4 regions of the Anaerospora sp. genome follow, and region 4 is predicted to be linked to each of the others. Evidence: riboswitches for the same ligand, from Rfam matches in the RefSeq annotation. Region 4 holds a riboswitch; each other region holds the start of a gene.
What was found. Region 4 has a riboswitch for cobalamin ahead of RTR76_RS09175 (TonB-dependent receptor). Riboswitches for the same ligand answer to the same signal wherever they lie in the genome.

Region 1 (8,177 bases), on a different contig from region 4:
CCTGTATATAACGAGATAAAACTTACAACTGCCCATTGTCGGGCTGAACGGAGTCAGAATATGACAGAGCAAGCTTTGGAACTGCTGGAGGTGAGTGACAAGATGCTGGAACTCGTAAATTTATCGAATTTTTCGTCTGATATGGAAATGATTCATAACAGTCCGGCTTGTCTGGAAGCATTTTTAAACCACCACCATCTTGATGGTTTGGAAATGATGTTTTGTGCTCCATGGGACCGGCATGTTCACAGACGGGAATGGATACAGGGAGTGCATCTCCGCTTTTGGCCGAACTGGCTGGATTTTTGGAGGGGAGACCGAAAAGCCTTATTGCGCGAATTTCCTAATGAAGCAGCAATTGCTGCCTATTACGGCGGACAGACGCGGGAAGCCTGGCTTGCTATATACAGGGAGAATATTCGGTTGGCTGTTCAGTCAGGCGCCAAGTACCTGGTCTATCATGTCAGTCATGCCCGTTTGTCTGAGTTGTATAACTGGAAGTTCAATGCTTCTGATCGCGAAGTAATTGAAGCGACAATTGAAGTGGTTAATGAACTTGCCAGTGAAATACCGGAGAATGTAACCTTGTTATTTGAGAACCTGTGGTGGCCCGGACTCACGCTGACTGACAGCAAGCAGGTACCATTTTTGCTTGAAGGCGTAAGGCATGCTAATGTTGGCATTATGTTGGATACAGGTCACTTAATGAATACAAACTCACGATTGCGAACGCAGGAAGAGGGCGTTGCATATATTTTGCATATTTTATCGCAATTAGGCGATAACAAGCGATATGTTAAAGGCATTCATCTCCATCATTCCTTATCAGGAGAATACATTGACAATACAAGAAACGAAGAAGCCTCATCCGATTTGACGATTGAACAAATTATGAGCCATGTTATGAAAATTGATCAGCACTTACCCTTTAGCACGTCTGAAGCTCGGCGTATTGTGGACTATGTACAGCCTGAATACCTGGTGCACGAATTCCTAAATACTTCCTTAAACGGCTGGGTAAATAATCTTTTGTGCCAGCAGCAGGCTCTAAAGTCCGGTATAGACTAAAGCTACTGTTTTATTACTTCCGTTCCTGCTTTATCCAGGGAGCGTAGAAATAATAGTACTGGGGTACAAATATAAGTAAATTACATAAGAATGGTTGACAATATAAGGCAGGAGATGCTATCCTAAGCTTGATCCTTCTACTAGGATGTAATTTCATAATGAGGTAGGTGCCCTTCGGGGCTTAATAGGGAAGACCGGTTAAAGACCGGCGCGGTCCCGCCACTGTAATGGGGAGCAAACTCAATAGTATGCCACTGGGACTTAACGTCCTGGGAAGGTTTGGGCGCGCCATGATCCAGAGCCAGGAGAACTGCCTATCTGACGATCACCGTTTGACCCACGAGCGATGGGAAGGGGATTATTCGAGCATTAATCTTTTCCGGTGTATTTTGCGCCGGGGGCTTATTCAGGTTGATCTCTCTTATAATACTTACCCTTCCTGTAGAACTCAGGGAGGGTTATTTTAGTGTCGGACTTTTCTGGATTTTTTAACTAGAGGAAGGGTTGGACATAGTTGCAGGTTTACAACTGAATACAGCCGATCGCTGTTGACCCGCGAGCGATGGGAAGGGGATTATTTGAGCAATCAAGTTGGTCTCTCTTATAATGAAAACCCTTCCCGTAAAACTCAAGGGATTGTTTAAATGAGGAGAGGACTCACTATGGAACTCAGACATTTGAAGTATTTTCAAGTCGTAAGCCAGTTAAACAGTTTAACGAAAGCTGCCGAGGTATTGCACTTAACCCAACCGTCGCTTACGGTTGCCATGCAGAAGCTGGAAGAAGAGTTAAAAGTACCCTTATTTGACCGGAGCCAAAGGAGTTTAAGCCTCACATTAGAAGGCAATTTATTTTTACAGCATGTGAATGATATTTTGCGACGTGTTAATGATTCCGTTTCAGAAATGCAGGATTACCGTACTATGCAGACGGGATCAATTAAAGTGGGAATTCCACCGATGATTGGTGTATTTTTGTTCCCCCACATTTTCAGTAAATTCCGAAGTTTGTATCCGAATTTTGAATTGACAATTGTCGAGCAGGGAACGCTTTCCATTTTGCGGCTGCTTGAGCAGGGCAAGCTGGATATTGGTTTTGGCGTTCTTTTTGATAATCAGTTAACAGCAATGGAAACAATGCCTGTTGTTCAACGTCAAATTGTCGTATGTCTGCCTCATGAACATCGGTTGAGTGCTTTGTCGCAAATACCGATTGCAGCGCTGCAGGATGAACCGTTTATTTTGCTGCAGGAAGATACCTATAACCGGCAGATTATTATGGAAGAATGTAAAAAGCATTTGTTTGCACCAAAAGTTATTTTTTCAACAAGGCAAGTACAAACCATTATTAATTTAGTGGAACAGGGGATTGGACTTTCCTTTTTGCTTGATGTAGTTGCCCAAAAACAGACCAATATTAGCAGCCGCCCTTTGGAACATCCCCTTAATATTCAAACAGGACTTGTTTGGCGTAAAGACAAATATCTATCGAATGCATTAAAAGCATTTATCGATTTTATTAAAGATTCATTTCCGGTAGAAAACTAGTGTCTTGTCAAAGTTGTGAATTAGAATTAGACAGTGTAGATTTTTTTGCAATGCAAGGCGGAGGAGTCCGCGCATATCGAGAATATGTAAGGCGACGACAACGCAGCAGTGCGAAAAAATCTACGCTGGCTAAACTAAGATTTAACTTTGTCAAGACACTAATTGCTTTGGTAGAAATCGTCAGATTTAAAAGAGATTTGACAAATATCAATAAATAGTGCTATTATCAATACAATTTCATGAGCGAAATAGGTGCCCTGCGGGGCTTAATAGGGAAGACCGGTGTAAAGCCGGCGCGGTCCCGCCACTGTAACGGGGAGCAAACCCAAGAGATACCACTGAGGCGAAAAGTCTTGGGAAGGTTTGGGTAAGTGATGATCCTAAAGCCAGGAGAACTGCCTGTTTAACAATCACCGTCATACCCACGAGCGATGGGAAGGGGATTACTAGAGCGATTTTCCTTCTTGGCTTTCCGGCCAGTTCTATCTGAAGATTTCTCTAATAACTAGACCTTCCTGGGCTGATCAGGAAGGTTTTTATGTTTTTGCCGGATGTTTCGCTTATATCCGTCATTTCCATTTTGCACAGTACGAGAGGAGAATGAAAGATGAGTTTTTTTGAGTTATTTAATAAGGGTGGTCTGGTTATGTATCCGCTACTCCTGTGTTCGCTGTTTGTGGTTGCTATAGCAGTTGAACGTTTTCGTTATTATCGCAGTGCTGATACGGAGCTGGAAAAGCTGCTGGCAGCTCTCAAACCCAAACTGAAGGCCGCGGACTGGCCGGGGGCAGCTGCGGTTTGCACGCAGACCCAAGGGGCTGTTTCGCAAGTTTTGCTTGCCGGTCTGACAAGGATAAAATATACCAGCAAGCTGGAAAGTACGTTAGAAAATGCGGCTCAGCTTGAGGCTGCTAATTTGCGGAGAAACCTTGGTTATCTGGATACGATTGTTACTTTGTCGCCATTGCTCGGATTATTAGGGACTGTTGTTGGCATGATTCAGTCCTTCAGCGTGTTTAATGTGAAATCAGGACAGCCAATGGCCATTACCGGCGGTGTGGGGGAAGCGCTTGTTGCGACAGCGGCAGGCTTGTGTGTAGCTGTTCTGGCTCTGCTTGTACATAGTTATTACAGTCATCGGCTTGATGCCGTCGTAACCGATATGGAGCAAGCCTGCTCTGTTTTTCTAGACAGTGTGGCAGGTGATGAGTAATGAAGCTGCGCAGTTCACGACTGGAGCGGTCGCCTAAGCTGATGATTATTCCCATGATTGATATTATTTTTTTCCTGCTGGTGTTCTTTATGATGAGCACGCTGTATATGGTAGAACAAAAGTCAATTCCCGTCAATTTGCCGCAAGCTGCTGTTGCGCAGACAGACTTGGAGAAACCGATTGCGGTGACAATAACGGAGACTGGCAAAGTACTTGTTGATCAGGAAGAACTCCCTGTAGAGGTGCTGGCAAAACGGATGCAAATCGAAGTTGCACGAAAATCGGATCTAGCGGTTGTTCTCCGGGCAGACCGGCATACGGAGCATGGCCGGGTTGTGGCTGTACTTGATGAGTTAAAACAGGCAGGTATTCGCAGAATTGCTATTGCCACAGAAGCTAAGGCAAGGTGAGCAGTATGAGCAAACGTAATGAATGGCTGCGGGCATTGGCGTTTTCTATTGTTATACATATAGGGCTGATCATTTGTATTGGCTGGTTTGCGGCACATATCTTTACGATTCCGGTGGCCGAGCCTGTTGTGGTGGAGCTGGATCTAATTGCAGATCCCGGAATGCAGGAAAGCTCTGCGCCAGGCAGTCCGGCACTGGCGGCTAGTCAGACGGTGCCACAGCAGGAAATGGTTATGAAGACGACTGTACCAGTAAAACAGCAGGTAATTGCAGAGATCGCAGAAGCTGAATCGGTCATAACGGAGACTGAGGCAGCTGCTCAAGCGTTTTCGAGCTCAGCTAATAGGTTCTCGTCGCAGGGAACTGGAAGCGGAGGTGAGTTTGCAGGAAGCGGTTCTGGATCAGGCTCAGGAGCAGGTTCGGGCGGCGGCACCGGCAGCGCGACAAAAGGTCTCATTTCGCCTCCCCGGATTTTGCAGAAAGTAGAGCCCCGTTACCCGGAAAGTGTCAGGCGCGATGGAGTAGAAGGAAGTGTAACCGTTAAAATGGAAATCATGGAGAATGGCAAGCCCAGCAATGTTTGGGTTGTAGGTTCTTCAGGGAGAAACGAATTAGATGAGGCTGCAGTAAAAGCGGTTGAGCGGTGGCGATTTGTGCCTGCCCGCGATTCCGCCAATGGGCAGCCGGTAGTGTGTATTACTACGGTAGAAGTTAAATTTCGTCTGAATTAAGCATATTTAAGTGCAGGCTTTTCCGTTTAGCTCATATCCCTGGAAGTTGCTGATTGCAGGCAGCTACTCAGCTGCCAAGCAATGGCCAGCGGTGAAAATGAGCGCATCGGTTAGGTGATGGGGCAGAAAAATATTGAGGAAAACCTGTAACTGAAAAAAATAATGAAAAAAAGTCAGCATGCACAGAAAAAAACGCTTGACGAAGGGATATTGTTTATGGTAATATTCTTATGTCAGGTGCGTGAGATCACATCAAGTGATCGCCTCCAGGAAAGGAAAATTCTCTGGAAGCTCGCAATTGCTGACTTCATACATGCGGGAGTGGCGGAACTGGCAGACGCACTAGACTTAGGATCTAGCGCTTTACGGCGTGCAGGTTCAATTCCTGTCTCCCGCACCATAGGATATAGGGGGCTTCAGAGTTTTCTCTGGAGCCTTTTTCCTTTTTATAATCGCTGATTGCAGATAGAAGAAGTATTCTGAATTCAGACGCTGGGGAAGAAGCGGGGGACGATCGTGGAATAGACTTCGTATTTAATGTAATAAAATTCCGTTTCCTGGAAAAGTAAAAAAGGAGTGAATCCTATGAGCAGCAATTTAAAAACTGAAAAAAACCAAATCAGCAGCAATCCCCATGTAATAGACACAGAAACGGGTGAGTTAAAGCGAAGCCTGCAAGCACGCCACATGAATATGATTGCAATCGGCGGTGCTATTGGTACGGGCTTGTTTGTCGCCAGCGGTGCCTCTGTTAGTACGGCAGGGCCAGGCGGAGCTTTATTCGCGTATGGTGTAATTGGCATTATGGTTTATTTTTTGATGACCAGCCTGGGAGAAATGGCTACCTATTTGCCTGTCTCCGGGGCATTTGGCACCTATGCCAACCGGTTTGTTGATCCTGCGCTAGGCTTTGCCGTAGGCTGGAATTACTGGCTGAACTGGGCTTCCTGTCTGGCAGTGGAGTTAGTTGCCGGAGCTATTATTATGAAATTCTGGTTTCCGGATATTCCTGCCATGGTGTGGAGTGGATTGTTTTTAGTCATGCTGTTTATATTGAACTTATTATCTACCCGCGCATACGGTGAAAGTGAATTCTGGTTTGCCGGGATTAAAGTAATCACAGTTGTCGTTTTTTTATTTGTTGGTGTTGCCGTGCTTCTCGGCTTTGGCAACACTTCATCACCCGGCTTTGCCAATTGGCATACCGGAGAAGCTCCTTTTGTGGGCGGATTTGGTGCGATATTAAGTATCTTTATGATCGCAGGATTCTCTTTTCAAGGGACGGAACTGGTGGGAATTGCTGCTGGTGAGAGTGAAGAACCGGAAAAAAATGTGCCTAAGGCTATTAATACTGTATTCTGGCGCATTTTGCTGTTTTACATTGGAGCTTTATTAATTATTGGTTTTTTACTGCCCTATACGGATGAAAATTTGTTGAAGAACGATGTAGAGAACATCGCTGTCAGTCCTTTTACATTAGTGTTTTCCCGTGCAGGCTTAGGAACGGCTGCATCTATTATGAATGCAGTTATTCTTTCTTCGGTGCTTTCAGCCGGGAGCTCATCTTTGTATGCATCCTCGCGAATGCTGTATGCTTTGGCCAAGGAAGGCAAAGCGCCACAGCTTTTTGGCAAAGTGAATAAGCGGGGAGTACCGGCTAACGCTCTTTATGCAACAACTGTTTTCGGATTACTTGCTTTTCTAACCTCGCTTGTCGGTGACGGTACCGCTTACACCTGGCTGTTAAATATAACTGGTGTAATTGGTTTTATCGCCTGGCTGGGAATCGCCATTAGTCATTACAGATTCCGGCGGGCCTTCATTAAACAAGGGAGGGACTTAAGCGAATTGAAGTATAAGGCTAAATGGTTTCCCTTCGGACCGTTGTTTGCCTTTGCCCTTTGTTCTATCGTCATAATTGGGCAAAATTACAATGCCTTTTTAGGCGGGACTATTGACTGGTATGGTGTAGCCGTATCGTATATTGGTATTCCCGTGTTTTTAGCAGCTTACTTAGGCTATAAATATGTGAAAAAGACAAAACTGATCCCTTTGGAGAAAGTGGATTTGAGCCGCTCTTAAATAACTGGATAGCCGGCTCATACGAAAGCCAATCACTCCCAACTTTAGGTAAATTAAAGTTGGAGTGATTGGCTTTTCTTATTACATAGCAACCACCGGCTTTGTTTTCATTGAATAGCAAATATGTTTGTGGCATAATGAAATTACAGATTTTTCACGCTATGACGTGAAATGGTAAAGTTCTGCTAGAAATCTTATTTATTTTTGGAGGGGTGAACATTTTGGCAGATGAAAAATTTCAGGTTATTGTCATTGGTGCCGGACTTGCAGGCAGCGCAGCTGCTTATCAGCTGGCAAAAGCCGGGCGGGAAGTATTGTTAGTCGACCGGGGCAAAGGGCCAGGCGCAAAAAATATGACGGGCGGTCGTATTTATACATATGCGCTTAAAAAACTATTGGGTGACGAATGGCAGGAGGCTCCGCTTGAACGGGAGGTAACGAGAGAAATGATGATGATGATGACACCGCAAACAAGCGTTGCCATCGACTCAACATTTTCATCGGTCAACCAGCAGTCTTATACGGTACTCAGGAGCAAGCTGGACGCGTGGCTAGCGGCAAAAGCAGAAGATGCGGGAGCCATGATGATTCCGGCCAGTACCGTTGACACGTTTCTTATGAGGGACGGGAAGGTCTGCGGTGTTAAAATCGGAGATGAAGAGCTTGAAGCTGATTTAGTGATTAGTGCTGAAGGCGTTAATTCTCTTGTGGCGGAGAGATCTGGGATTATTAAGCCATTAGAGCTCAAAAATATTGCATTAGGGATTAAGCATATCGTTCAACTGCCTGAAGCGGTAATTAATGAGCGATTTAATACAGTCAGTGATGTTGGTACGGCAATGCTGTGTGTTGGCGAATGTACGAAAGGCATCAGCGGCGGTGCATTTCTCTATACGAATAAGAACAGTATTTCACTGGGGATGGTCGTTGATTCTCTTAGCTGGAAGAATGCGAAACTTCCGGTAGCGGATATCGCTGAGGCGTTAAAACACCACCCATCTATTTCCCGTTATATTGAAGGTGGAGAGGTTATCGAGTATTCTGCACACCTTATTCCGGAAGGTGGGATTTCAGCGCTTCCTCAGCTTTTTGCCGATGGTGTTATGATTGCCGGTGATGCAGCAGG
Region 2 (8,177 bases), on a different contig from region 4:
GCCTGATTACCGTCTTATTTGTAATGTTTTTGAAGGTACCAGCAGTTGCTGCAGCGCCTGCAGAGCAGCTTGCTGCACAGTGGGCTCCCGTCCTCTACCTGGCAGACCAAAGTGATGGGATGGCTGCACCACAGAATGTGTTTACCACCGTTAATTTTGACCTGGACTGGCGGCTGAACAACAACTGGTACAACTTGCGTTTTTATCCCTTGGAAAAAGCGATGTATTATTCGGTAGTGGAATGTGAAACCCATTATCTCATCGGCTATTACCAGTACTATCCGAGATATGCCGGCGGCGGCGGTCACGAGCATGACATGACCGGCATACTGGCAGCCATCAAAAAAAACGGCGATGGCGCTGATCAGTTGGATATGCTGGTGACATACAGTAATCACCGGTGGCAAAACTGGGATGGAAATAAACTTCGGGTGGAAAACGGACATCCTCTCCTACAGGTAAAAGGAGAAACCCATGAGATAAATGCCTGTGTGAAAAATAGAACACTTTTACAGACAAGCAGCATTTATGCGCTAGGAGCAGGTAATCAATTGAAGGTGCACACCGGATACCGCTTAATCCCGTTAGAACAGCTATGGGAACAGCGACAGGACATCGGTCAGGGACGGATATTTGCCCGCTGGGGCTACTTCGACAGCTACAACGCAGTCAAAGTTGCGGCACCCTGGGGCTGGAATTACCGGGAATTTAACTGGCTGGCTAACCCCGGTGAAATGATCCAGTGCTTCAGGGGAAGACACGTTACAACCTGTAATTATCTTAATAATCCTTATCAGGTTAATGCCATAGAATAACAACTGCATATTGCTGGTATAGGTGCCCATATGGGCTTAATAGGGAAGTCCGGTGAAAGGCCGGTGCGGTCCCGCCACTGTAATGAGGAGCAGCTCCAAGATATGCCACTGGGATTCGTCCTGGGAAGGTTTGGAGCAGCAATGAATCAGAGCCAGGAGAACTGCCTATACAACAATCACCGTAGTACGGTACTAACTCTAGTACAGTACGTAACCTGCGAGCGATGGGGAGGGGATTATGTGGGCACTCTGTTTTATAGACTGTCTCAATGTCATTATTGAGACTGACTAAGGAAAATGGATTTCTCAGATAGTCAGGCTTCCTTCTAGCGGGAGGTTTGACTAGCTGAGAAATCCATTTTTTATTTAACCAATTCAATTTGACATAGCGCGGAAACAGCTACGGTACAGGCGCCCATAGTACCTTGTCAGGTCTAAAACGGTAGGATGATGGCGGAAAACAGACCATTAGGATTCACTGGATTAGATCTGACGAGGTACTAGAGGCTTAAAAGGGAAGCCGGTGAAAGACCGGTGCGGTCTCGCCACTGTAATGAGGAGCAGCTTCATATTATGCCACTGGGCTTAAAGCCTGGGAAGGTTTGGAGTAAGCAATGAATCAGAGCCAGGACAACTGCCTGTACGGACAATCTTCGTTTGACCTGCGAGTGACAGGCAGAGGATTCGAATATTTGAAGGGATGAGGAGGGAAACAGAGGCTGTAGTTAAGTAAGTTGGTTAAGACGAAAGAGGAGAGATTTTGAAGTGAAGCAACACAGATTGAAGAGAAAAGCCCTGGTAATAAGTATTGCCTGTGCCTTGGCACTGACCTGGACACCTGATTTTGGCAGCAGCGTATATGCTGCAGAAGCTGGCGGCGAGCATTCACAGGAAACGAAGGAAACTGTGAATGCAGACGGCAAAGCGGAGCAGGAATACTCGCTGGAGTCCATCACGGTAGAGGCCAAGCGCCCGGACTGGGAGTCCAAGCTGTCACCGGGTACGGTGACGATTATCCGACCTGATGATTATAAAGGTGAGCAGAAGACGCTGCCTGAGCTATTGAAAGATGTGCCTGGTGTGCATGTCCGTGAAGTGAACGGCAAGGGACAGTATACCACCGTCAGCGTCCGGGGTAGTACGGCAGCTCAGGTTGGCGTATTTGTCGACGGAGTGTTGTTTAACCTGGGTGGTGACGCAGCTGCCGATATTTCAACGATTCCGGTGAAAAACGTAGAGCGAATTGAAGTATATCGCGGCTATATCCCAGCCCGCTTCGGTGGTACATATATCGGTGGTGTCATTAACATCGTCACGAAACGGCCAACTCAGTCCAATGTATCTGCATCAGTGGGACAAAGCTCCTGGGGCGGCTACACCGGCAGTTTGCAGGTCGATTCACCGCTGGGGAAAGGTAGCTTGATGGTTGGTATCAACCGAGATCAGAGCGATGGCGATTTCCGGTATAAGAACTTTCAAGTGCCTTCTCGGTATAATGACATAATGCAAGAGTATGAGAAACTTCCGGTCACCAAACTTCAATACTATAACCTTCAAGTGAGTTCGTTAAATATTAATTTAGGTATACCTTTCACTTGGGACTCTTTCACATCGTTAGAAGAGGTTCAGCAAGCAACAACACCGGGAAGCGCATTTTATAGCGGGTTAAAGAGTGCGGGGATAGCTGCTGGATATAGTGCTGAAGATATGGAATTTGTGTTGTCTTCACCTGAGTGGTTTGGCTATGATCCTGAATTTCAAAAAAAGTGGTGGGACGAAAAAATGACGGGAAATCCTGGAGTAACAGATGAGGATCGTTACCGTCGCAATAATGATTATAAAAATACCGATGCCATTATTAAGTGGCAGGATGATCATTGGGTAGCAAAAGCTACCTGGAAAAAAATCGACAGGCATCTGCCCGAGGGGTTGTGGGCAGGGAATGGGGGGTACGGAAACAGCAATACCTATGTAGATCTGGATGATTCTAGTTCTTTAGGCCCGCGGCGGCAGGAACTTACTGCCAAGGAACTGTTAGTAGGCCGCCGGGATACGGTTGGTAAAATGGAATGGGGCTGGTCGGTGAACTATCTGGATCAGAATAAGGATTACCGCAACGAGAGATATGATCCTGTAAAACATGAGAATGACTACTATTTCAAGCATCCGCTCCGTATTTGGAGCAGTTACGATTCCCGCAGAGTCGGCGGCGCCATTGACGGCAGCTATGAGGCCGGCAACGGCCATCTATTAGAATTCATGGCTAACTTGTCTAAGGAAAAAATGGACATTGACGGCTCGGGTATAACCAATTTCGTAGATGGTGAAATTGACTGGCGCCGGCGTTTTCGCAACTATTTTGAACAGACATTATTCAATATTCAATTGCAGGATACCATTACCTTAAATAAAGCGGAGGACCTTTGGTTTACGCCAAGCGTGCGTTATAATTCTTCAACAGTGTTAGGCCGCAGTACGCGGCTGATAACTGAGCATAACAACCATATATGGTTCAATCAGGAAGATGAGCAGCAAGACAGCAAAGTTACCTGGCAAGCGGCTTTGAAGAAAAAAGTCAGCGATAAACTTACCTTACGCTCTACAGTTGGGTCCTATTATCGTCTGCTTAACCTCTATGAAATTGCCGGTGACGGCGCCGGTATTATGCCCAGGCCGATATATGATAAGGATTTCAAGGCTGGATTAATCTCTGCTTTCCCATTGCCGGAAGAAGGTACACAGTGGGATGTGAGCGCCATCTGGGATGATCGTATCCTAGGAGCTGATGGCAATATCCAATTGACCTATTTCGGGCGGAAATCAGAAAACCTGCTGCAACTGTACCGTTTCGGTTATGATTATTGGTCTTACAGCAATGCTGCCAGAGGGCGGGTAAACGGGGCTGAGCTGCAGACCAAGCTTAGTTGGGACAAGTGGGATATGAACCTGGCCACAACGTATACGCATCTTAATGCGCAACGAAAATACAATAATCCGACAGGGACGGGGGAGACCTATTATGATATGCCAGCGACATATCTCCCCGAATGGGAAGGCTCTATGCGCCTGACCTACCGTCCTGATCAAAAGACGTCTGTTTTTACCGAACTCAAGTATATGGATAAAATGTTTGTAAGTGAAAGCTTTGAGTGGAAGCAGAAACCCCTGACTACAGTCGGGTTAGGCGTAAAACACAAATTTACTAACGATCTGCAAGTGGCGGTGGGCGTAAACGATCTGTTTAACAAAGGCCCGGAACTGCGGCTGGTGAAAACAGGCTTAGACAACGATGGAAATCCCCTTCCCCCCGATTGGCCGTCATCAATTACCTATCCGTTAAATACCGATCATCCGACTCAGGGGCGTACTTATTATGTGACCATGCAGTATAAGTATTAGAGGCAGTCGGCAGCAGCAAAGGAGGTGATGCCCCATACTTCAGGCAGGCAAGAACAGTCTGGCAGGAAGGGCGTGATGGCAGAAATCATACTGGTATCCCAGAATTTTTCAGGCAAGCAAAATTTTAAAAGAGAGAGGGAATGAATCATGAAAATGAAATTCGGTTTTCTCAAAAGGGTTGTTGTAGCAGCCTTGACTTTGAGTGTGCTTGGCAGCTCGGCAGCGCTGGCTGCTACGGATAATTTATTCGGTTACACGGTTGTTGATGCCGGTTATTCGCAAGGCCTGGCCGGTGTCATCAACGGCGACCGAACCGCTGCACCTACTACCTTTACGTCCAGCACTAAAGTCACAGGTTTAAACAGTGATCCGGCGCTGTTCAACTTCTTCCAGGGCACTGAAAGCCGCCTGGTATTGCGTCAGTATAATGTAGCCAATCCTGCAAACCTGATAGCAAATAAAATCCTTGACCCGGTTGCTTCCACATGGACGTCTCTGGCAACGCCGACCTGGGATGCTGTACGCAACCTGCATGCGGTAGCCACCAAGGGTAATTACTTATATGCTACCGGCTATGATTTAGCCAAAATCGCGGTAGTTAATATGAACAGCAGTTATGCCCAAACAACCAGCTATCAGTTCCCGACAGCCTGGACGAGCATTCCCACATCAGTCGTACCAGCCGGTGCCTCAGTTCACGGTGAAGGCTTAACTGTTGTCGGCAATAATTTGTATGCACTGTTTACTGTCAATCCGAGCGGCAGCTATTCGGTGTACTCTGACAGCGTTGTCGTGAAATTCAGTATTAACAGCATTAGCGGTGCTTTGAACTATGTTAATTATATAACCGTCGGCAAAAACGCCTTCACCCTTGACCATTACAACAACAAACTCTACGTCTGCGGCCTGGGCGGCACGCAGAATGCCGGCAGTGCCAATGCCGACACCCGTATGGATATCATAGATTTGACCAGCTTCACTAAAACTACTGTTACCAAGACCTCTTCCATGACTGGCGATTTCCGCGATATTACTATCGTTGATGCCAATAATGCCTATGTATTCCTCGGCAATTATGATGCATCATTTGCCAATATGGTCGGCGGCGTATACCGCACCACCGTGGCTAATCTTGCTTCGCCTTCGCTTTGGACCAAGGTTAGTGACGTAAACTCAGCCGGCTATCTCTGGGGCATCTATGCTGACAGCAACCGCTTCTGGTTTGTCAAAGGCAACCAGATCGACATCTACCCCGGCTTGCCTACCAGCACCTCCGATACAGCTGCTAAAACCTTCACTCCTACCCAATTGGGCTACAGCGGCGGCAACCTGAACTCGGCAATTATTCTTGCTCCGGATCAAACTACAGCTTTCGCTGCCAGGAGCAATTCCGGCGTGGCTAAATCCTTCGCAGCTCACTCCATCCTGGCACAGCAAGCGCGCAAAGCTGCTGAACAAGCCAAAACTGGCCTGAAAATTGTAAACGGCCAAAGAATCCTGAGCTTCGATAAATAAGCTTACTCTCAAAAGGCCTGGACGCAACCTCGTCCAGGCCTTTTTTTGTGCTGCAGGCAGAAAAGGGAAATTGCAGAATTTGGCGAATAAAGTAGATTCATAGAATTGGTGAATTTTACCTAGTGCCTTGTCAGGTCTAAAACGGTAGAAGAATGGCGAGGCTATTTTCTGCAAAACAAGGCGGAGGAGGGAGGCATACCGGACGTATGCTGACTGACGACAACGAAGGGTTGCACAAAACAGACCGTCAGTATTCACTGGATTAGATCTGACGAGGTACTATGAACGGGAAATAGCTTTGTAAGTACAAGGAGGTACTGTAAGGTTATGCGCTATTGTATTTTTTGCGGTGTGAAAATCCCCCTGGATGCAAAGTTCTGCCAGAACTGCGGGAAAGAGCTGCCCGAATCATCCGGTGCAAATGCCCCTGAAGTTACTGCCGATGAGACAACTGATCCGGCCACAGGCGTGCTTGCATCACCAAAAGCCAAAATTATGGTAGGTGTGGGCGTATTTGTGGTCATGATCGCGGTATTTACAGGAACGATGATTCTGGTAAATGCAAAGTAAAAAGGCAGGAGGGGTAGTATGTATTGTCCTAAGTGTGGGCAGCAACTCAATGCTGATGGCAGCTTTTGTGCTTTTTGCGGCAAGGATGTTGCCTATCTGATTGCAAAGCAGGCGGCGGCAACTGTTTCAGAGGAGCAGGAGAGCGCTCCGGTAAAAAAGCAGCCTAAGCTGACTATGCAGAAGCAGGTTTATTGCAATTCTTGTGGTACAGGTGTATTTAGCAAAGATAATTTCTGCTACCAATGCGGGAAAAGAGCGCAGAAGGCCTATTATAACCAGGACAGGCAGCGCAAGTGGCTGATAGCCGGTGCCTGTTTGACCGTCTTTTGTCTCTCGGCATTTTTTGTTTTTCGATATAACCAGTAATGAGCAGCAAAAAGGCTGTACAATCCATCGATATTATGGATTGTACAGCCTTTTTGCTGCTTGCGAGGGAGGTTATTGTTTGAAGCTGCGAGGCATATATTTTCATACAGTCTGGTACTGTGCCTTTACCCACTAGAAAAGGGAGGATGATTATGGCTAATATTGACTTTGAGAAGTTAATAAAACAGGACCGGCAAGAGCGCAAGCAGCCTCATTTTTCAGGGACATTGCTGGACTATCTGGAGATCGTGAAGGATAATCCCAAACTTGCCATGCTGTCCCATCAACGGATGTATGAGTTATTGACCAGGGCCGGGGTGGAAGTAATCAAAACAGAGGAGCAGGCCCGCCTGAAGCGCATTTACGGCAACGATACTATTAAACGGTATAACTTTTTCAAGCAGGATTTCTATGGCATTGATAAAACCATCATGAAAATCATGCGCTACTTTCACTCGGCAGCCATGAAGGGGGAAGAAGCGCGGCAGGTCATCTACCTGGTCGGCCCGGTAGGGGCAGGTAAGTCTTCCTTAATGGAAGCTTTGAAACGGGCCTTGGAAATGAGTCCGCCCATTTACTCCATTCAGGATTGCCCTATGCGGGAGGAACCGCTGCATTTAATCCCTAAGCATATGCGTCCTGAGTTTGAAAAGCTGCTGGGAATCCGGATCGAAGGGGATCTATGCCCTGTCTGCCGTTACCGGCTCAAAAATGAATACAACGGTGAATTTGAGCGGTATCCGGTGACGACTACCGAATTCTCTATACGCTCCCGCAAAGGGATTGGCGTAGTGCCGCCGGTTGATCCTAATAATCAGGACACCTCGGTACTGGTCGGGTCCGTGGATATTTCTAAAATGGATCTTTACTCCGAAGATGACCCCCGGGTGCTGTCTTTAAATGGCGCTTTTAATGTAGGTAATCGCGGGATAGTGGAGTTTATTGAAGTCTTCAAAAATGATGTTGAGTATTTGCATACCATGATAACAGCTACCCAGGAAAAGTCGATTCCTTCACCGGGAAAGGGCTCGATGATTTACTTTGACGGCATTATTCTGGCTCATTCCAATGAGGCAGAGTGGAATAAATTCAAGTCTGATCATACGAATGAGGCTATTTTGGATCGCATCGTAAAAGTGGAAGTTCCCTATTGCCTGGAGCTGGATGAGGAGGTCAAGATTTATCAAAAGGTCCTTCGCAATAGCTCTTTCGATGCTCATATAGCTCCTCATACCATTGAAATGGCTTCTATGTTTGCCATCCTTACCCGGTTAAGCGCTTCAACGAAAGTAGATGCGCTCACCAAGCTGAAGATCTATAACGGCGAAGAAATTGTGGAACAAGGCTCTACCAAGAAGGTAGATGTCTTTGAGCTGCGGGAGGAAACACCTCGCGAGGGGATGACAGGCATCTCGACCCGTTTTATTATGAAAGCAATTGATACGGCCTTGTCCGAATCGGAGAATAACTGCATTAATCCGATTGCCATTGCCGATACGCTGGTAAAAGCGA
Region 3 (8,177 bases), on a different contig from region 4:
GCGCTACATCTGTAAAGAATGTTGATTTTATTGTTAAAGCAATTCAACAAGATAGTACTCAATCATACAGGCATTTTGTGCAAGTCAATGAAGCAATTAATCAAATTGCGTCATCAATTGTTGAAGTGACTAGCGCAATTCAGCAAGTCGGTTCTCTTGCTCATCAACTTGATGAGCTCGCTGATGAGCTAACCCAAAATACGTAATCGATCAAAGCGTTAAAGCTTTTCGATTTTATAATAGGTGGAGGATAGCATGTCTAAAATTACTACAATAGAACAAGCAATGCAGAAAATAGAAGATGGTATGACACTTATGATTGGGGGATTCCTTGCTGTAGGCACACCAGAGGTATTTGTGGACGCACTAGTAGCTCAAGGAACAAAGCAGCTTACTGTTATTGCGAATGATACGGCTTTTCCTGATAAAGGCATAGGGAAACTTGTGGTCGATGGCCTACTAAAGAAGGTAATTGTTTCTCATATTGGGACAAATCCGGAAACTGGAAGAAAAATGAACACGGGTGAACTTGAGGTTGAACTTCTACCACAGGGAACACTTGCTGAGCGTGTTCGTGCTGGTGGTGCCGGATTAGGCGGCATATTAACGCCGACTGGGATCGGAACAATAGTTGCCGAAGGAAAAGAAGTGATAACCGTTGACGGAAAAGATTTTCTGCTAGAAAAACCGTTAAGAGCTGATGTCGCTCTTATAAAGGCGTATAAGGCTGATACTGCAGGAAATTTAATATTTGAGCGCTCGGCCCGCAATTTTAACCCACTGATGGCTATGGCAGCCAGGGTCGTTATCGTCGAAGCAGAGAACATCGTAGAAGCTGGTCAAATTGATCCGGATCAGGTAATGACACCAGGTATTTTCATTGACTGGATTGTCCAGGGATAGGGGGGATTAAGAGATGGATGCAAAAACGATAATTGCTAAACGGGTTTCGCAAGAGTTTCAGGATGGTAATGTTGTAAATCTCGGTATTGGTATCCCAACATTAGCCGCAGACTTCCTGCCAGAAGGAGTAAGGGTTATCCTACAGTCTGAAAACGGCTTCGTTGGCTTAGCTCCACTAACTGGCCCACCTAATCCCAATTTGGTCAACGCAGGAGCTAAGCCTGTTTCAATCATTCCCGGTGGTGCTGTATTTGATAGTGCAATGTCTTTCGCTATTATTCGAGGGGGACATGTTGATATTACCGTGCTTGGCGCATTAGAAGTTGATCAGACAGGAAATCTTGCGAATTGGATGGTTCCGGGCAAACTTGTACCAGGAATGGGGGGAGCGATGGATTTAGTATCAGGCGCTAAGAAAGTGATTGTTGCCATGGAACATACTTCAAAAGATGGGGTTTCAAAGATCTTAAAAAAGTGCACTCTTCCATTGACTGGGAAAGGTGTGGTTGACTTGATTATTACAAATCTTTGTGTATTTGAGGTGGTTGAGGCTGGACTTGTTCTTAGGGAATTAGCACCCGAAGTATCAGTGGATGATGTGCGAGAAAAAACGGAAGCGAATTTTTCAGTTGCAGTTCCCTTGCTTACGATGAAACTTGCGTAATGATTAACGATTGAACAGAGTGTTTGCGAATGCAAAGGAAAAACATGCAATGAAGCATACGCAATTTAAAAAGGCGCCTTACGCTTTGCGAAAGTGCCTTTTTGCCGACGATCTGAACAGGAAGCTATTAGCTTGCTGTTCTTTTTATATTAGAGATTTTTTCTTTACAAAGCTGAATATTTGAGTATATCAGCTAAATAGGTACTGCTGCCAAACCATGCTTACTCATCATGTCAAGCCAGTCCCGAACCGGTTGACGGGAAAGCCGCTTGGGATGAACAACTGCATACGTCTGCCAGCGGGGCGGCAAGGGTGAACCGGTGAGGGGAATTTCAATTACGGAGTTTCTGTTCAAGGCTTTTTGAACAGTAGAACGGGTCAGAATAGCTGAACCGGCTCCGTCTTCAACAAGGGAAACAATAAAAGACGGATTACCGATGTTAGCGTGAAACCAACGTGTTCCTGGCAATAATTGGGCAATCCAATCACTGAAAGCTCCTCCCCAGTTATGAAACAGAAAATCAATCTTTGCCAGGTCCTTAACCGGCATTTCCACCTGATTTGCAAGCGGATCACCGGGAGGACATATTAAAACAAAATCTTCTTCATTACATAGGAATGTTGTAAACCGGCGAATTCTTGGCAACTGATAAACGATTGCAATATCGATAATGCCGTCTACCAAAGACTGCAAAATATCCGTTGAATGGCCGGCAACTGCTTTTACCGAGATGCGGGGAAAGCAGCGCAAATATTCACGGTAAACCGGGAGTAAGAGATTTGGCATTGCTGAATATACATTTCCTATAACTAAGCGGTCATCAAATAGGGCTGCTGAATTTAAAAGGGCTTTGCCATTTTCGAAGTCTTCCAAGATATGCTGGGCATAAGGAAGAAACATAAGGCCACTTTGCGTCAATACCACACGCTGATTATCTCTGATAAACAATTTTTGCCCTAATGTCTTTTCCAGCTCGGCGATACGGGCACTAACTGTTGATTGGACAATATTTTGTATTTCTGCCGTTTTTGAAAAGCTCTTCGTTTGGGTTAAAATTTGCATTGTTTTTAAAACTTCTATATCCACTAAGGCTCTCCTTATCTAGTGTATTAAAAATTTCGATAGCAATTATTAATATGTTTCGTTTTACAAATAAAAACTCCTTTCTTTATAATAAAGATAGTTACCGTTATTGAAAAACATTATCAACTACATAGATTGAACAGGTGTTGCTATATGCGACTTAATAGAAAAACCGGTTAAAGGCCGGTGCGGTCCCGCCACTGTAATGGGGAGCAGACTCAAGATAATACCACTGGGATATACATCCTGGGAAGGTTTGGGTAAGCAATGAGCCAGAGCCAGGAGAACTGCCTGTATGACGTCACCATTTGACCTGCGAGCGACAGGGAGGGGATTAAAACGGCAGCTGCAATGGCTAAAACCGTATGAGCCCTTTCCTTTTTTATCTATTAAGAAGGACAGGGCTGTTTTATTTATCGGCGAGAGCTCTATAATCAGAGCAGTACATACCTGCTTTGCATTCATAGATGATTATTCGAAAGACGAGGGGAGCAAGACATGAGAAAACGACTAAGAAAACAAGTAATCACGGCGCTTACTTTAACGCTGATGACGGGTATGGGGGTGGCTGCAGCAGAGGAAAACCCGTATGCTGACGTGTCTCAAAATCACTGGGCTTATGCTGAAATTGATGCATTGGTCCAGGATAAGCTGATTGCTGGCTATGATGCGGCTGCCTATGACAAAGATAAAGTTGCTACCCGCTATGAAATGGCCCGGTTTTTAGCCAATGCACTGAGTAAATATGATCAGGCTGACAAACAGCAAAAGGCAAAGATTGACCGGCTGGCACATGAATTTGCCGTAGAGCTGAATACGCTTGGCGTGCGGACAGTGCAAACAGAACAACAGCTCCCTAAAGAAGCGGTGCAGCCGGCAAAACAAACGAAAGCAAAGAAAACGTCAGTTACGATTGACGGCGAGACTTTAATTGAAGCCTCAGATGTGGACAGTAAAAAACAAGAAGGCAGCAATGCCTTTAATTGGCGGCAGCGGCTGCACCTCAACGCCGATTTCAATGACCGGGTGAGCTATAAATCACGTATTCAGGCCAGCGGCAAATTTGGCAGCGGCAGCTCAGAAAACGGGAATACATCCAATGAAATGCGCTTTACCCGCAGCTATATCCAAGTGAAAGATTTCTTTGGCATTGATCAGTTTCAGGCCGGCCGGATGGCGCTGGCTGTTGGCCGTTATTTTCCCCTGGCCTTGCAGGGCGATGCTGACGGTGTTGCGCTGAAACATCAGTTCGGCAAAACCAGGCTGGACGGCTATTGGGTCAATCCGGAAAAAAATACTGATTTAAAAGGGATAAATCTGAATTTTGCACCCACAAAATCCTTTGAATATAATGTAGGCTATATTTCTGCTGATGGCAGCCTTAAAACGGATGCTCCAGCAGTGGCAGCAAACTATGTGGATACCGGCCTTTCATGGGAAATACAAAAAGGGGTTACCGGCGTACTTAATTACACAAAATCCGATGCCTCCGGCTCACCCGATGCATGGGCGGCCCAAGTCTCGTATAACTGGGTAAGCGGCAAGCGGCAAGCAGGATTTTATTCCTATGAGGGACTTGTCAACATCCTCGTACCCCATGATCAGGCTATTGCTCTTACCTACCGGGATATTGATAAAGATGCCTTGCCTGGCAATTACGGCAACTTTACTGGGGTTGGTGAAGCCAAGACAAACGGCCATAAAGGGTTGATGCTTGGGTATCAGAATATGGTAATGGATGGTATCCGTATGTCGCTGCAGTATCAAAATCTGGAGGATAAGTTAACCGGTAAGCATGACCACCGTTATTACGGAGCTTTTGATATGTATTTTAATTAATGCTTCGCTGATACGGCAAAAGAGGAAGGGGATTAAGAAGTGAGTAGCAAGAGTTATAAGAAATTATTTGCAATAGCAATAGTGATTACTATGCTGGGCAGCATACTTCTGGCTGCGGGCTGCGGCGGCAGTAAAAATGAGAAGACACAGGCAACGGCAAAAGACGAGATTGTTGTTGCTATCGGCGGTGAAAAGGCCTCGGGCTTTGATCCCGTTACCGGCTGGGGGGCCCAGGGGGGAACTTTGTTTCAAAGCAAGTTATTGGATGTCAGCCCGGACAATAAAATCGTCAAGGATCTGGCAACCGATTATAAAGTAAGCAGCGATGGCCTGACCTGGACCTTCACTATCCGGGAAGGCGTAAAATTTCATGACGGCAAATCGCTGACGGCTAAGGATGTGGCCTTTACTTTTAATAAAACAAAGGAAGCGGCCAGTTTCGTTGATTTAACCGAGATGGATAAAGCGGAAGCAGTGAATGATAAGACTGTTGTTTTCCATATGAAGAAGCCAATGTCGATTTTTCCATATCAGGTGGCAACACTGGGGATTGTTCCGGAACATTTATATGGTGACGGTAAAGCTTATGCCCAGCAGCCAATTGGCTCCGGTCCGTATAAATTCGTCCAGTGGGACAGAGGCCAGCAGCTGATTGTAGAACGCAATGATGATTATTATGGCGGTAAAGCACCGTTTAAACGGATTGTCTTCTTGTTCCTGAACAATGATGCCGCATACGCGGCGGCACAGGCCGGCAAGGTGGATGTGGTAAAAACAACGGAAGCACTGGCCGTCAAAGCCATACCGGGTTATAACATTGTTGACTGCAAAACCTTTGACTTCCGCTCCGTCTCGCTGCCTGTTCAAACTCCGGGAGAAAAAAGCGGGGAAGGCTATGAGATCGGCAATGCGGTTACCAGCGATAGTATAATCAGAAAAGCTCTGGCTCTGGGTGTAAACAGAAAACAAATGATTGACAATGTATTGAACGGTTATGGACAGCCTGTCTTTACCATTTCCGATTATCTGCCATGGGAGAATAAAGCGATCCAATGGAAAGACGGCGATATTGCCGGTGCAAAAGCACTGCTGGAGCAAAATGGCTGGATGGATGCGGATGGTGACGGAGTTCGTGAAAAGAATGGCTTAAAAGCAGAGTTTCATCTTGTTTATGAAGCCGGTGATTCCACGCGTGAATCGATTGCAATGGCTTTCAGTGAACAGGCGAAAGCGCTTGGCATCAATGTTATTGCTGATGGACTTGGTTCTTCGGACCGCGTTAACCATAAGCATAAAGATGCCTTTCTCCTGGGGGGCGGTGCTTATAGCCCTATCTATATGCTGAATGCCCTGCACAGCCGGTTTGCGGCTAAAGGCGGCTGGTTTAATATTGTTGCCTATAAGAATCCGGTTGTAGATGGTTATCTGGATGCGGCAATTGGCGCACTGGATGATCAGACAGCTGATGAGAACTGGCGCAAAGCCCAGTGGGACGGCCAGACTGGCGGCAGTGTTCTGGGAGATGCTCCATATATTTATCTCATGAACATCAGCCATCTGTATTTTGTCCGCGATGGTCTGGATCTTGGTAAACAAAAATGGCATCCCCATGATCACGGGTTTGTCGTGATCAGCAATATTATGGACTGGTCCTGGAAAAAGTAGATGAAATCAAACCTGCAATGAGCCCCGAAGCGGCAGTGCTGTCTGCTCCGGGGCCGGGGTTTGTCTGAGAGGAGGAATTTCGCATGCCTATGATCACATATATAGGCCGGACATTGGTGCGGGGTATCGGGTTGCTGGTGGCAGTTATTCTTGTAACTTTTGTGCTTGTACAAGCATCGCCGATTGATCCGATGGAAGCCTATGTTACGGCCGAGAATCCTGTATCGCTAGAGCAAAGAGCGGCTATTGCCGAATACTGGGGTCTGAATGATCCGCCCCTGGAAAGGCTGGGCAAATGGGTCAGTGCATTGGTCCATGGCGATATGGGGACATCTATGTATTACCAGCAGCCGGTGACGGAAGTCATACGGGTTCATTTTACGAACTCGCTCATGCTGATGGGGGTTGCCTGGATTTTTTCCGGTTTCTTCGGCTTTATTCTAGGTGTTGCTGCAGCTGCTTGTCAACACACGAGAGTAGACAAATTTATTAAGGTATATTGTCTGCTCATTGCATCTGCGCCCGTATTTTGGCTGGGACTGTTAATCTTGATGGTATTTGGCGTATGGCTGGGATGGTTCCCAATTGCGCTGGGTACACCTATCGGGAAAGAGACGGCAGCGGTTACGTTCGGCGACCGCTTATACCATCTGGTACTGCCGGCACTTACCTTATCGGTTACGGGAATTTCCCAGATCGCTTTGCACACCCGGCAAAAATTAATTGATGTATTGAACAGTGACTATGCGCTATTTGCTGCCGCCCGCGGTGAAACGAAATGGCAGATTGTGTATCATCACGGCTTACGCAATATTTTATTGCCGGCAGTTACGTTACAGTTTGCCTCAATCAGTGAGCTGTTTGGCGGTTCGGTGTTGGCAGAAAAGGTCTTTTCTTATACGGGGTTGGGCTATGTGGCCGTTGTTGCCGGAACAAAACTGGATTTGCCTCTGCTCTTGGGTATTGCATTGTGCAGCGGATTTTTTGTCTTTGCCGGCAATTTGATTGCCAATCTGCTGTACCCAGTGATTGATCCGCAAATCAGGGAGGGGATACCGCATGAGTAATATAAGTTGCCAGACTGTTCACAAGGGTACATCCTATTGGCAGTTCAATCTCCGTACGCGCACGCTGGCCGCTATTGCCGGCGCGGTGCTTATCTTAGCGGTGATTGCGACTGCTGGAGTGCTGCTAGATCCATCCGCTTATGCACCGCAGTTTCAGCAGAAGAATCTGGCGCCATCGCCGGTGCATCCCTTTGGGACAGACTGGATGGGCCGCGATATGTTTATGCGTACCGTAAAGGGACTATCGATTAGCTTGTGGATCGGGCTGCTGGCTGCTACCGTCAGTTCGTTGATTGCCGTTATGATGGGAATTGCGGCAGCTACCATGGGCCGCAGGGTCGACAGCTTTATTCTGTGGCTGGTGGACTTAATGCAGGGGATTCCTCACCTGATTCTATTAATGCTTATTTCCTTTGTACTGGGCAAAGGCATGTTTGGTGTATGGATGGGAGTAGCACTGACTCACTGGCCGATACTGGCAAGGGTAATCCGGGCGGAAGTATTGGCAGTACGCAATTCCCAGTACGTGCTGGCCGCCCGGAAACTGGGGACAAGCCGCTGGAAGATTGCCGTAAAACACATCCTTCCCCATGTTGTGCCCCAGTATATTGTCGGCTTGATTTTGCTTTTCCCTCATGCTATTTTACATGAAGCGTCCATTACTTTTTTGGGATTTGGACTGTTGCCGCGTGAACCGGCAGTCGGTATTATTCTATCCGAATCGATGCGGTATCTGACGGCCGGTATGTGGTGGCTGACAGTCCTGCCCGGTGCTTCGCTGCTTATGATGGTACTTTTGTTCGACCGAATTGGCGAAAACCTGCAAAGGCTGCTGAATCCGGCAAGCGCCCAGGAATAGGAGAGGAGTACAATGAAAACCAACGATACTGCTCCGGTGTTGGATATTCAAAATTTAGCTGTCAAATTTCGCATGTATGATAAAGGACTCAGGCAA
Region 4 (8,177 bases):
ATAAATTTTAATATGCAAAGGCTGATCCTGTTTATTATCTAAGACAACCATTACTTTTTCACCTCATGATGCTCATCTACTGCCAGTATAGCCACTAAAAAGCCCTTCGTCAAACTGTCCTGGTTTTTTTATCGCGAATTGCCCCTTTAACCAAGGGTAGATTCCAGTTATACTATCACTATCTGAATAAATGAAAGGGTGTATCACTATGCTTAATGAAAAACTCTTGTCCATTCTTGCTCACCCCGTAGATGGAGCTATATCCATTGTAACAAACGGTACTGACGGCCCTCATCTTGTTAATACCTGGAATAGCTATATAACCGTTACCAGCGAAGATAAGCTGCTAATTCCGGCTTCCGGCTTTGTCAAAACACAGCGAAATCTTAGCTTGAACAACGATGCTACCCTTTCGATTGCCAGCAGAGAAATTGAAGGTTATAGAGGAAAAGGTACAGGCTTTATTGTCAAGGGAACCACCCGGTTCATAACCTCGGGTGAAGAATTCGACCAAATGAAGGAAAAATTCTCATGGATTCGGGCAGTATTGGAAGTAACGGTTGTCTCAGCGAAACAAATGCTGTAAGGTAATATCTGATAGAAAATAGGCCAAGCACTGCCAAAAGCAGTACTTGGCCTATTTTTTATTTGCTCCTCGCCCTGCCCTTATCGTTCCCTTGACAACAAAATAGAGAAATACTATCATTATCTGGTATACCAGATACTTAGCACAATACGCAATTGAAATGAGCAAGGAGATGTTTTTATAATGGCAGCAGCAAAACCAGACTACAAACGCTTTGGCTTTATCCCTCAGCGTCAGCAGGGCCTGCTCCTCATGCGCCTGCGCAATCAAGCAGGTGACATGACTGCAGACGGATTACGCAATTTAGCCGATCTGGCTGAGAAATATGGTAATGGTCAGGTACACTTAACACTTCGCCAGGGAATTGAAATCCCTAATGTTAAGGAGGCGCTGTTTGAGCAGGCACTGCAGGCTATAACGGACGCAGGCTTATCTCCTGCCGTATGCGGCCTGCGCGTTCGTCCTGTTGTTACCTGCCCAGGCAACGCAACCTGTCCTTATGGACTAATTGATACAAAGGTTTTAGCCAAAACCTTAGATGAGCAATTTGTTGGACGCGATTTGCCTGCCAAGACAAAATTCGCAATCAGCGGCTGCGCAAACTCCTGTACAAAGCCTCAAGCTCACGATGTAGGCTTTAGGGGTGCCTCCGAACCGGTGCTGGAACAAAACCTTTGTGTCAGCTGTGGTGCCTGCGTCCGCCGCTGTCCGGCAAAAGCAATGAAATTGGAAAACAAAGCTTTAAGTATTGATTACGAAAAGTGCTTAGCCTGCGGCGTCTGTACTCGCCTTTGTCCCAAGAAGGCGCTCAAAACTGGCCAAACAGGCTATCACATTTTTGTGGGTGGTAAAGGCGGCCGTTACTCCAATGAAGGGGCGCTGCTGACAAAATTCATCGCTGAAGAGAAGCTGACCACTTATCTGAATGCCATTTTGCAGACTTATAAAGAACTGGGCGCCCCGGGACAGAGACTTAGTGCTGTTTTAGCAAAAGAAGGAATTGACCTTATCAGAAGCAGGGTTGAGGAGAAGCTACACTAATTCTGTTGCTTCATGATCACGCAGCTTCAGGCCTTGCAGCAAAGCCGTTTCTGTGTGATCCAAATGAACGGATGCAAGCCTCTGGGCCGATCTAATATCTCTTTCTTCAATAGCGTCCAGTATCTGGCCGTGCTCATGGACAACCTCCTGAGCACGGCCATTCACTTTAAGTGCCCAATAACCAAACCACTGCATTTGAGCGCTTAAATTTTGCAATAACTGCAGCAGCCTGCGGTTGCCGCAAAGCTCGGCAAGCTGAATGTGTACTTTATCTCCGCCAACAAAAGGCTGGATGCTTTCGTCATCAAGAGGTTCCGGCGGAATAAACTGCTGTCTAAGAACGGCTAGCTGCTCTATAGTAATTACAGGTGTAATCAGTTCAAGCACCAATTGTTCATTAACTTTACGGATTTGCATAACATCATGAACATCCTGTGCATGAATCGTAGCAACAGCAACCCCTTTTCTCGGCAGGGCTGTGACCCAGCCCTCTACCTCCAAACGGTGAATTGCTTCCCGCAGCGGAGTCCGGCTGATTCCCAGCTGCTCACTCAAGGCCCGCTCAGACAGCAAGCTGCCTTCCAGAATGTCATGAGCAATAATGGCCTTTTTTATTTCTTCATAGGCGTGGTCCTTATAGGGTAAGGGCTGAATAAGCTTCTTCAAGTGAATTGGATACGCCTCCTCTAGTCCGGTTAATACTACTATATCTAAGCATATTTTGAATAATTTGACAATATATAAGGATTCAACGAACAAGAAGTGGCCCTCTATAGGCCACTTCTTGTTTATCCATTTCACTCTGTCATGGGGACGGTTCCACTGACACAGCTATCCTTCGCACTTTCTCCCGGTTAATTCCTGTCAATTGCGCAATCTGCCTGCCAGATATACCGCCATGCGTAAGCAAAACACGTATTAAATCAGCCGTTACGATCAAATTCTCTTTTTTACAGAGATCTTCAACTGTCCATTGCCGACTACGGAGAAACTCCGCAATAAGATCTTCTGGGGTTTCGCTTGCGCTTTTGGTTGCAGCCACCTCTAGAAATTGATGTGGTTCTTCTTGCAAATGAAATTCACTAAAAAGTTGGAGTGCTCTTTGCTGATTTGGCGAAAACAGGTTTAAGGTTTCTATCATTTCCGGCAGCAAAGCAGTATCTTGCTTATTGCCCATATACCAAGGGTAACTGCTCCAGGGATAATTGATTGTAAATTCGCCTTCCAGCTTCACAGGGTTGTTATGTACATACCGGATAGCACTGAGCAAATAGGACTCATCTTCTATTGCTTCACTGCGAAAACGATCTTGAAACACATGCCCAATACGGCCGTATTTCTTATTAAAATAAGCGGCATAAGTAACACCGATCCGCTTCATAAGTGTCTCTAGTGGCTGATCAACTTCCTGGAAAACCAGATGAACATGATTATCCAGAATACAAAAGGCATATAGACGACAGGAAGAGCTTTGTTTTTTCTGTAAGATAATTTCTGTAAATCTATGTTTGTCTTCATCATCGATAAAAACCGGCCTGCGCTCATTACCACGCAGCATAACATGATAGATACCGGTAGTGCTTTTACTTCTTGCCTGTCTGGCCACTGCTATCACCCTGTTTCATTGTAGCATGGCTCAAATATTTGTGTCAAAGGAACCGTCCCCATGACATTAAAAATAACGCAGGCAAAATTTGCCTGCGTCTAGCTGCTGATTATTGAGTTGCTCCATCTGTTAAAAGCTCAATGGATTGCAAAATATCGCCATTAAAGTTGAGTTTCTTATTGTCATAGATCCAAGCTGCACCATCTTCTATTTTGTGTACTGGTTTACCCCAGCTAAGAAGCACTTGCGCTTTGGTCATTCCTTCTTCTACGTTGCCATTCTCAATTTGGTACCACAGAGTGTGAGACCAGCCTAGACTTGGTCGTGGATCTTCTGTAAACAGGGCTTCTTGCCACGGAGCCGTTTCTGTCCAGGAAGAAGCAGGAATATTAGTCCAGCTATAGGCAATTGGCAAAATAGCCTTTTCACCATTAACGGAAACAACTAGCCAGATCGGCTCATCTGATTGATTGCCTGCATAGACGTCAACAACAGTAGCTGCTCCACCAATAGAAGTAGTAACCGATTTAGGAATTTCTTCTGAACCTGGTGTATACAAGCCTGCCAGTTCTCTAAACTTAGGGTATATTGTCTTACCTAAAAATTGCTGTCTTGCATTTGTTAAGTCAGCTGTTAGTACCAGACCTTCCAACTGCCCCCGCATCGTACGGCCAACCAGCTTTTCACCGGTTTCATCAACTTTCATATAAACCATATATTCTTGCAGATTAGGTCCTGCAGGATAAGGGATTACTTCGGTAACGGTTACTTTTTTTCCGGCATGCTGTGCATACGGAATACGTACAGAGCGATCTCCTGTGAAGCCTTTATTGGCTTTATCTACAGGAAAAATCTCGTATCCCGCAGCTTGCCTGTCAGCAGGTAAAGCAAGAAATGTGAAACTATGCCCTGTCCATTGTTCTGTTGTCAAATTGACTGCAGGTGTTTCACTAGCAGGCTCTGCCCAAACAGCTCCTACTGATCCGAATGCCACTAGAAAACTTAATACCAGCAAAATGCGCAAGTTAAATAGCTTCATGATTTCCTCCTTATTTAATCCTCGTCTCACAAAAAGTGTAATCGCAGCATGAGATCAGCGTACAACTCCACCCTGCTTTCATTTTAGCATAGGCCTGGCAGTGTGTCAAAAGAACCGTCCCCGTGACACAAAATAATAAAAAGAAGCTGCGAAGCGTGTGCTTCGCAGCCTGCGTAAATGAGATTAGAATGAATATTTTACACCCATTGTGAAATGGCGTGAGGGCATGGGATAGTTGCCCTTATCGGTAGTTCCGCTCGAAACCAGTTCATATGTTTTATCACCCAAGTTATAGATATTGAAATATACCTTGGTGCTGTCATTTACTTTGTAATTAGTAGCTAAATTCCATACCCAGTAGCTGCTATCAACAAAGTGGCTGGTATTCCGTCCAGATGCGCTTTGTCCGTTAATATTCACGTTCCATTGAGCGTCAGTAAAGCCTACTTTGACACGGTATCCATTAGGTTGCCCGTTTTCAGGATCGATTGTATATCCTGCATTTGCTTCGTTGTTTTCAACATGCACATAGGAATAGCCAATGTCTGTATAGTACTTATCAGAAAGTTTATTGTGAATATCTAATTCGAATCCTCGTTTCTTTTGTTTGTCAATATTGCGAACCCAAGAACTATATGTGTTCGTAGCTGCATCATATACGGTTTCGCTCCAGTCGATAGCATCCGTTAATTTACTAATGAAATAATTAGCGCTGAGAGAGGTATTATTATTTAACTTCTTATTGACCCCTGCACTAATTACATGCCCCTTTTCAGGATTTAGATTAGGGTCACCGTTAAGTATCCATTTCCCGTCAGCGCCGTAATCATCAACAGAATTATAGTATAAATCATCTAAATTAGGTGCCTTAAATACTCTATTATACGAAACATATACATCGGTATTTTTGTCAGCGCTATAATTGACATTAAATTTAGGTGATATTTGTCCGCCAAATTTACTGTGATGATCATATCTCACGCCTGGGGTTACAGTTATTTTTTCCGTTACCGTATAAATATCCTGTAAATATATAGCACTATTAGTAACAGACTTATCTTGATAATTTATAGTGCCATCCCATTTTACGTTATTTAAGACTTCACCTTTCGTGATATCAATACCAGTAATTAACTTATTATCACTACTCAACTGCCAACCAGTCTGATATTCAAAACCTTGCGACCGGCTTTTATAGGTACCCGAAAAATCTTGATTATTATAATTACCGTACACTCGGAAAAAACCTGGTACATTCTGCTTTTGATTAAAATTATAAGCCAGCGCCCAATTATTAGATAAATGACTAGAAGCAAAATTGGATGGGTTCTTTACACCGCTAGGTCGTCCACCCTCATCATCAAAATGCTCAAAATTAAATGTTACCGACCGATTTTCATCAATCGTTTTATCTAACCGCAGAGTAACCCCTTGACCTTCAAACTTGCTATTTGGCCATTTATAGCTATCACCCTTGTTGCTGCCGGATGTTAACGCAGGATTAAGAACATTATATTTTGCATAATCCTGCGTTTTTCTATCTGCTGTAAAATACCAGCTAAGACCGTTCTCGCTTCCCTGCGTACTTAAGTTATAGTTGCGCTCTCCCCAGGAACCTGCCGACATGTCAAGTGTTGTCTTGGCTTCAGCTCCTTTACGGGTAATAATATTAATAACGCCGCCAACCGCATCCGAGCCATACAATGCCGATGCGCCGCCTTTAACAATTTCTATACGTTCAATGTTATCCATGGAAATAATGGAATTCAGATCTATAGAAGCACGTCCACTTCCGATTCCTTCAGGACGGCCGATTTTTCTTCCGTCAATCATAACGGTTACCCGTTCATCTCCATTGAGTCTTACTACTTCCGGCGCTCCTGGAAAACCGCCGGCAACACTGACGATTACTCCGTTAACATCACGGAGGGCATCACCTAGCCCTGTATAGTTGTTACTCTCCAATTGCTCCCGTGTAACAACAGTCACATTTGCTGCTGCTTTAGCTATAACGGTGGGCACCCGGTTCGCCGTCACTACTACCTGGTCAAGCGCAAACTCTTCCGGTTCTTCAGCAGCAAAGGCTGTTCCTGGAGCCTGCAACATCACTGCACCTGTTACCAACATGGCACACAGCCACGCATTCCGATTAGTTGTTCGGTTCATCTTTCTCACTTCCACTACCTGCCTTTCAAAATAAAAAACTCTTCTGAACGAACTTCAGAAGAGTAAGATAGGCATAAAATAACACCTATCATCTAATCCCCTCCCCATCGCTCGCGGGTCAAACGGTGATTGACATATAGGCAGTTCTCCTGGCTCCGGATCATCATTCGCCCAAGCCTTCCCAAGATAAAAATCCCAGTGGCATCAAGTGGGTCTACTCCCCATTACAGTGGCGGGACCGCGCCGGCATTACACCGGACTTCCCTATTAAGCCCTACGGCACCTATACCAACTTTTTCAATTATATGTAAATTATCCATTGTGCTTACTCATTTGTCAATACAGCTGTAATAATTTGTCCCTTCTAGCTCCAATATCCCATAAAAAAAGCCGCAAGGTCCGATTCATCTCAGACCTTGCGGCTTTTATTTCTATTAGCTGCAGCTTTTTATTGAAATTCCATAGACTCGAAAAATTGTTTCACTCGGAATACCGTTATCCAGCAAATAGACTAAATCTCCGTTCGTTAGCTCGGCAGGCTTCATAAACCGGGCCTTATCCACATCAATCCCATATTGAACGCACTCGACCGGTGTTGCCTTTCGTACAACACAAGCACTTGGTTCCTGCATCGGTAACGCCTCCACTTTTGGAATTGCGCGGGCGCTTGTTGCGCATGCTAAACGGATACCCATATGCTCTCCTCCTTGATTTACTCATCGTGTCCGATTCATAAAGTTAAAATATAATTGCTGTAAATTCTTTCTTATAGGATAATATTCGACAATACCTGCCAAATTTCATTTTGACAAAAGTCCGGTTATTCTAGGTCATTTGTCTTAATTTTTATGCAAATAATCTAGAGATTACTGCGAAGAAAAACAAGAACATACCAAAGCTTGTCTCATTGCAGCACAAGCTTTAGTCGATAAGTTGAGCAGTAATACGCTTCATCAGCTAGTAGTATACTTTTGCAGTCATTGTCAACAACTGCAAAAATATGCAGCTGTTTATAACTGCCAAAACCAGGAGTTAATGCTTTACTTTCCTAGCAGGATTAGATCAGCGTAAGGCGAAGGTATTAGCACGATAATATTCAGCGGGAGGCTTTTTTTATGAATGGCCTAACAGGTAAGTTACACACCTATCATGCTGTTATCGCATTATTATTGGCACTCACAGGTCTGGTATTACACAGCCAATTGTTCCGGGAGGAGTTTGCCTTCTTGCGAACTTACCTAAATAGTTTACATGTTGTCATAGGCTTGTTCTTTATGCTTACAGTAGTCGTGTATGTCCGGGCTATAGCTAACGCGCGCGAAAGCCTCGCCGGTAACATACGCTTGCAAGGCATTACGGTTGGGTGGCTAGTAATAAGTGTCGTATTATCTTTTACAGGCCTTTTATTGTTTTTTGCCATCGATCTATATAACCTTGCCGGTGTTGGCACACTCACCTTACATCGGTGGGCTGCTGTCTTTGGCATATCGTCCGGCCTTTACCATATAGCAACTAGTCTGTACAGTCAGCAGCACTGTAGCACAGCCGACAAGACTGCCGTCACAAACGGTCATAGCCTTCAGACCAGTAGGCGGTCTTTTATCCGCTGGTCCGCCGCGGTTGGCGCATTAGTTGGCGGTGGCGGACTAACTAAGTGGCTGTTTGGCCTGTCAACTAACACTGACTGGTCTGAAACAAACAAAAAATATAAGGATTGTAACAAGATGGTGCCTCAGCCG

Region 1: another riboswitch for cobalamin. It lies ahead of RTR76_RS02585 (LysR family transcriptional regulator); the one in region 4 lies ahead of RTR76_RS09175 (TonB-dependent receptor).
Region 2: another riboswitch for cobalamin. It lies ahead of RTR76_RS04270 (TonB-dependent receptor); the one in region 4 lies ahead of RTR76_RS09175 (TonB-dependent receptor).
Region 3: another riboswitch for cobalamin. It lies ahead of RTR76_RS11680 (hypothetical protein); the one in region 4 lies ahead of RTR76_RS09175 (TonB-dependent receptor).

Annotation. Positions count from the first base shown of each region.
Region 1 covers NZ_DALZUO010000002.1:122,735-130,911, forward strand. The annotation lists gene RTR76_RS02580 (TIM barrel protein) at 61-1,068, shown strand; cobalamin riboswitch at 1,217-1,401, shown strand; gene RTR76_RS02585 (LysR family transcriptional regulator) at 1,731-2,615, shown strand; cobalamin riboswitch at 2,849-3,033, shown strand; gene RTR76_RS02590 (MotA/TolQ/ExbB proton channel family protein) at 3,223-3,828, shown strand; gene RTR76_RS02595 (biopolymer transporter ExbD) at 3,828-4,238, shown strand; gene RTR76_RS02600 (energy transducer TonB) at 4,244-4,969, shown strand; tRNA gene RTR76_RS02605 (tRNA-Leu) at 5,285-5,369, shown strand; gene RTR76_RS02610 (amino acid permease) at 5,657-7,051, shown strand; gene RTR76_RS02615 (FAD-dependent oxidoreductase) at 7,273-8,177, shown strand, end outside.
Region 2 covers NZ_DALZUO010000003.1:138,921-147,097, forward strand. The annotation lists gene RTR76_RS04265 (hypothetical protein) at 1-815, shown strand, start outside; cobalamin riboswitch at 819-999, shown strand; cobalamin riboswitch at 1,294-1,472, shown strand; gene RTR76_RS04270 (TonB-dependent receptor) at 1,581-4,214, shown strand; gene RTR76_RS04275 (hypothetical protein) at 4,362-5,729, shown strand; gene RTR76_RS04280 (zinc ribbon domain-containing protein) at 6,057-6,299, shown strand; gene RTR76_RS04285 (double zinc ribbon domain-containing protein) at 6,318-6,665, shown strand; gene RTR76_RS04290 (PrkA family serine protein kinase) at 6,818-8,177, shown strand, end outside.
Region 3 covers NZ_DALZUO010000012.1:100,133-108,309, forward strand. The annotation lists gene RTR76_RS11660 (methyl-accepting chemotaxis protein) at 1-206, shown strand, start outside; gene atoD (acetate CoA-transferase subunit alpha) at 256-903, shown strand; gene RTR76_RS11670 (3-oxoacid CoA-transferase subunit B) at 917-1,567, shown strand; gene RTR76_RS11675 (LysR family transcriptional regulator) at 1,761-2,654, opposite strand; cobalamin riboswitch at 2,776-2,961, shown strand; gene RTR76_RS11680 (hypothetical protein) at 3,150-4,490, shown strand; gene RTR76_RS11685 (ABC transporter substrate-binding protein) at 4,530-6,155, shown strand; gene RTR76_RS11690 (ABC transporter permease) at 6,239-7,222, shown strand; gene RTR76_RS11695 (ABC transporter permease) at 7,215-8,081, shown strand; gene RTR76_RS11700 (ABC transporter ATP-binding protein) at 8,094-8,177, shown strand, end outside.
Region 4 covers NZ_DALZUO010000008.1:137,459-145,635, forward strand. The annotation lists gene RTR76_RS09145 (PLP-dependent aminotransferase family protein) at 1-51, opposite strand, end outside; gene RTR76_RS09150 (pyridoxamine 5'-phosphate oxidase family protein) at 209-586, shown strand; gene RTR76_RS09155 (4Fe-4S binding protein) at 770-1,627, shown strand; gene RTR76_RS09160 (GntR family transcriptional regulator) at 1,619-2,293, opposite strand; gene RTR76_RS09165 (transposase) at 2,433-3,233, opposite strand; gene RTR76_RS09170 (hypothetical protein) at 3,343-4,272, opposite strand; gene RTR76_RS09175 (TonB-dependent receptor) at 4,456-6,438, opposite strand; cobalamin riboswitch at 6,560-6,740, opposite strand; gene RTR76_RS09180 (hypothetical protein) at 6,873-7,133, opposite strand; gene RTR76_RS09185 (molybdopterin-dependent oxidoreductase) at 7,554-8,177, shown strand, end outside.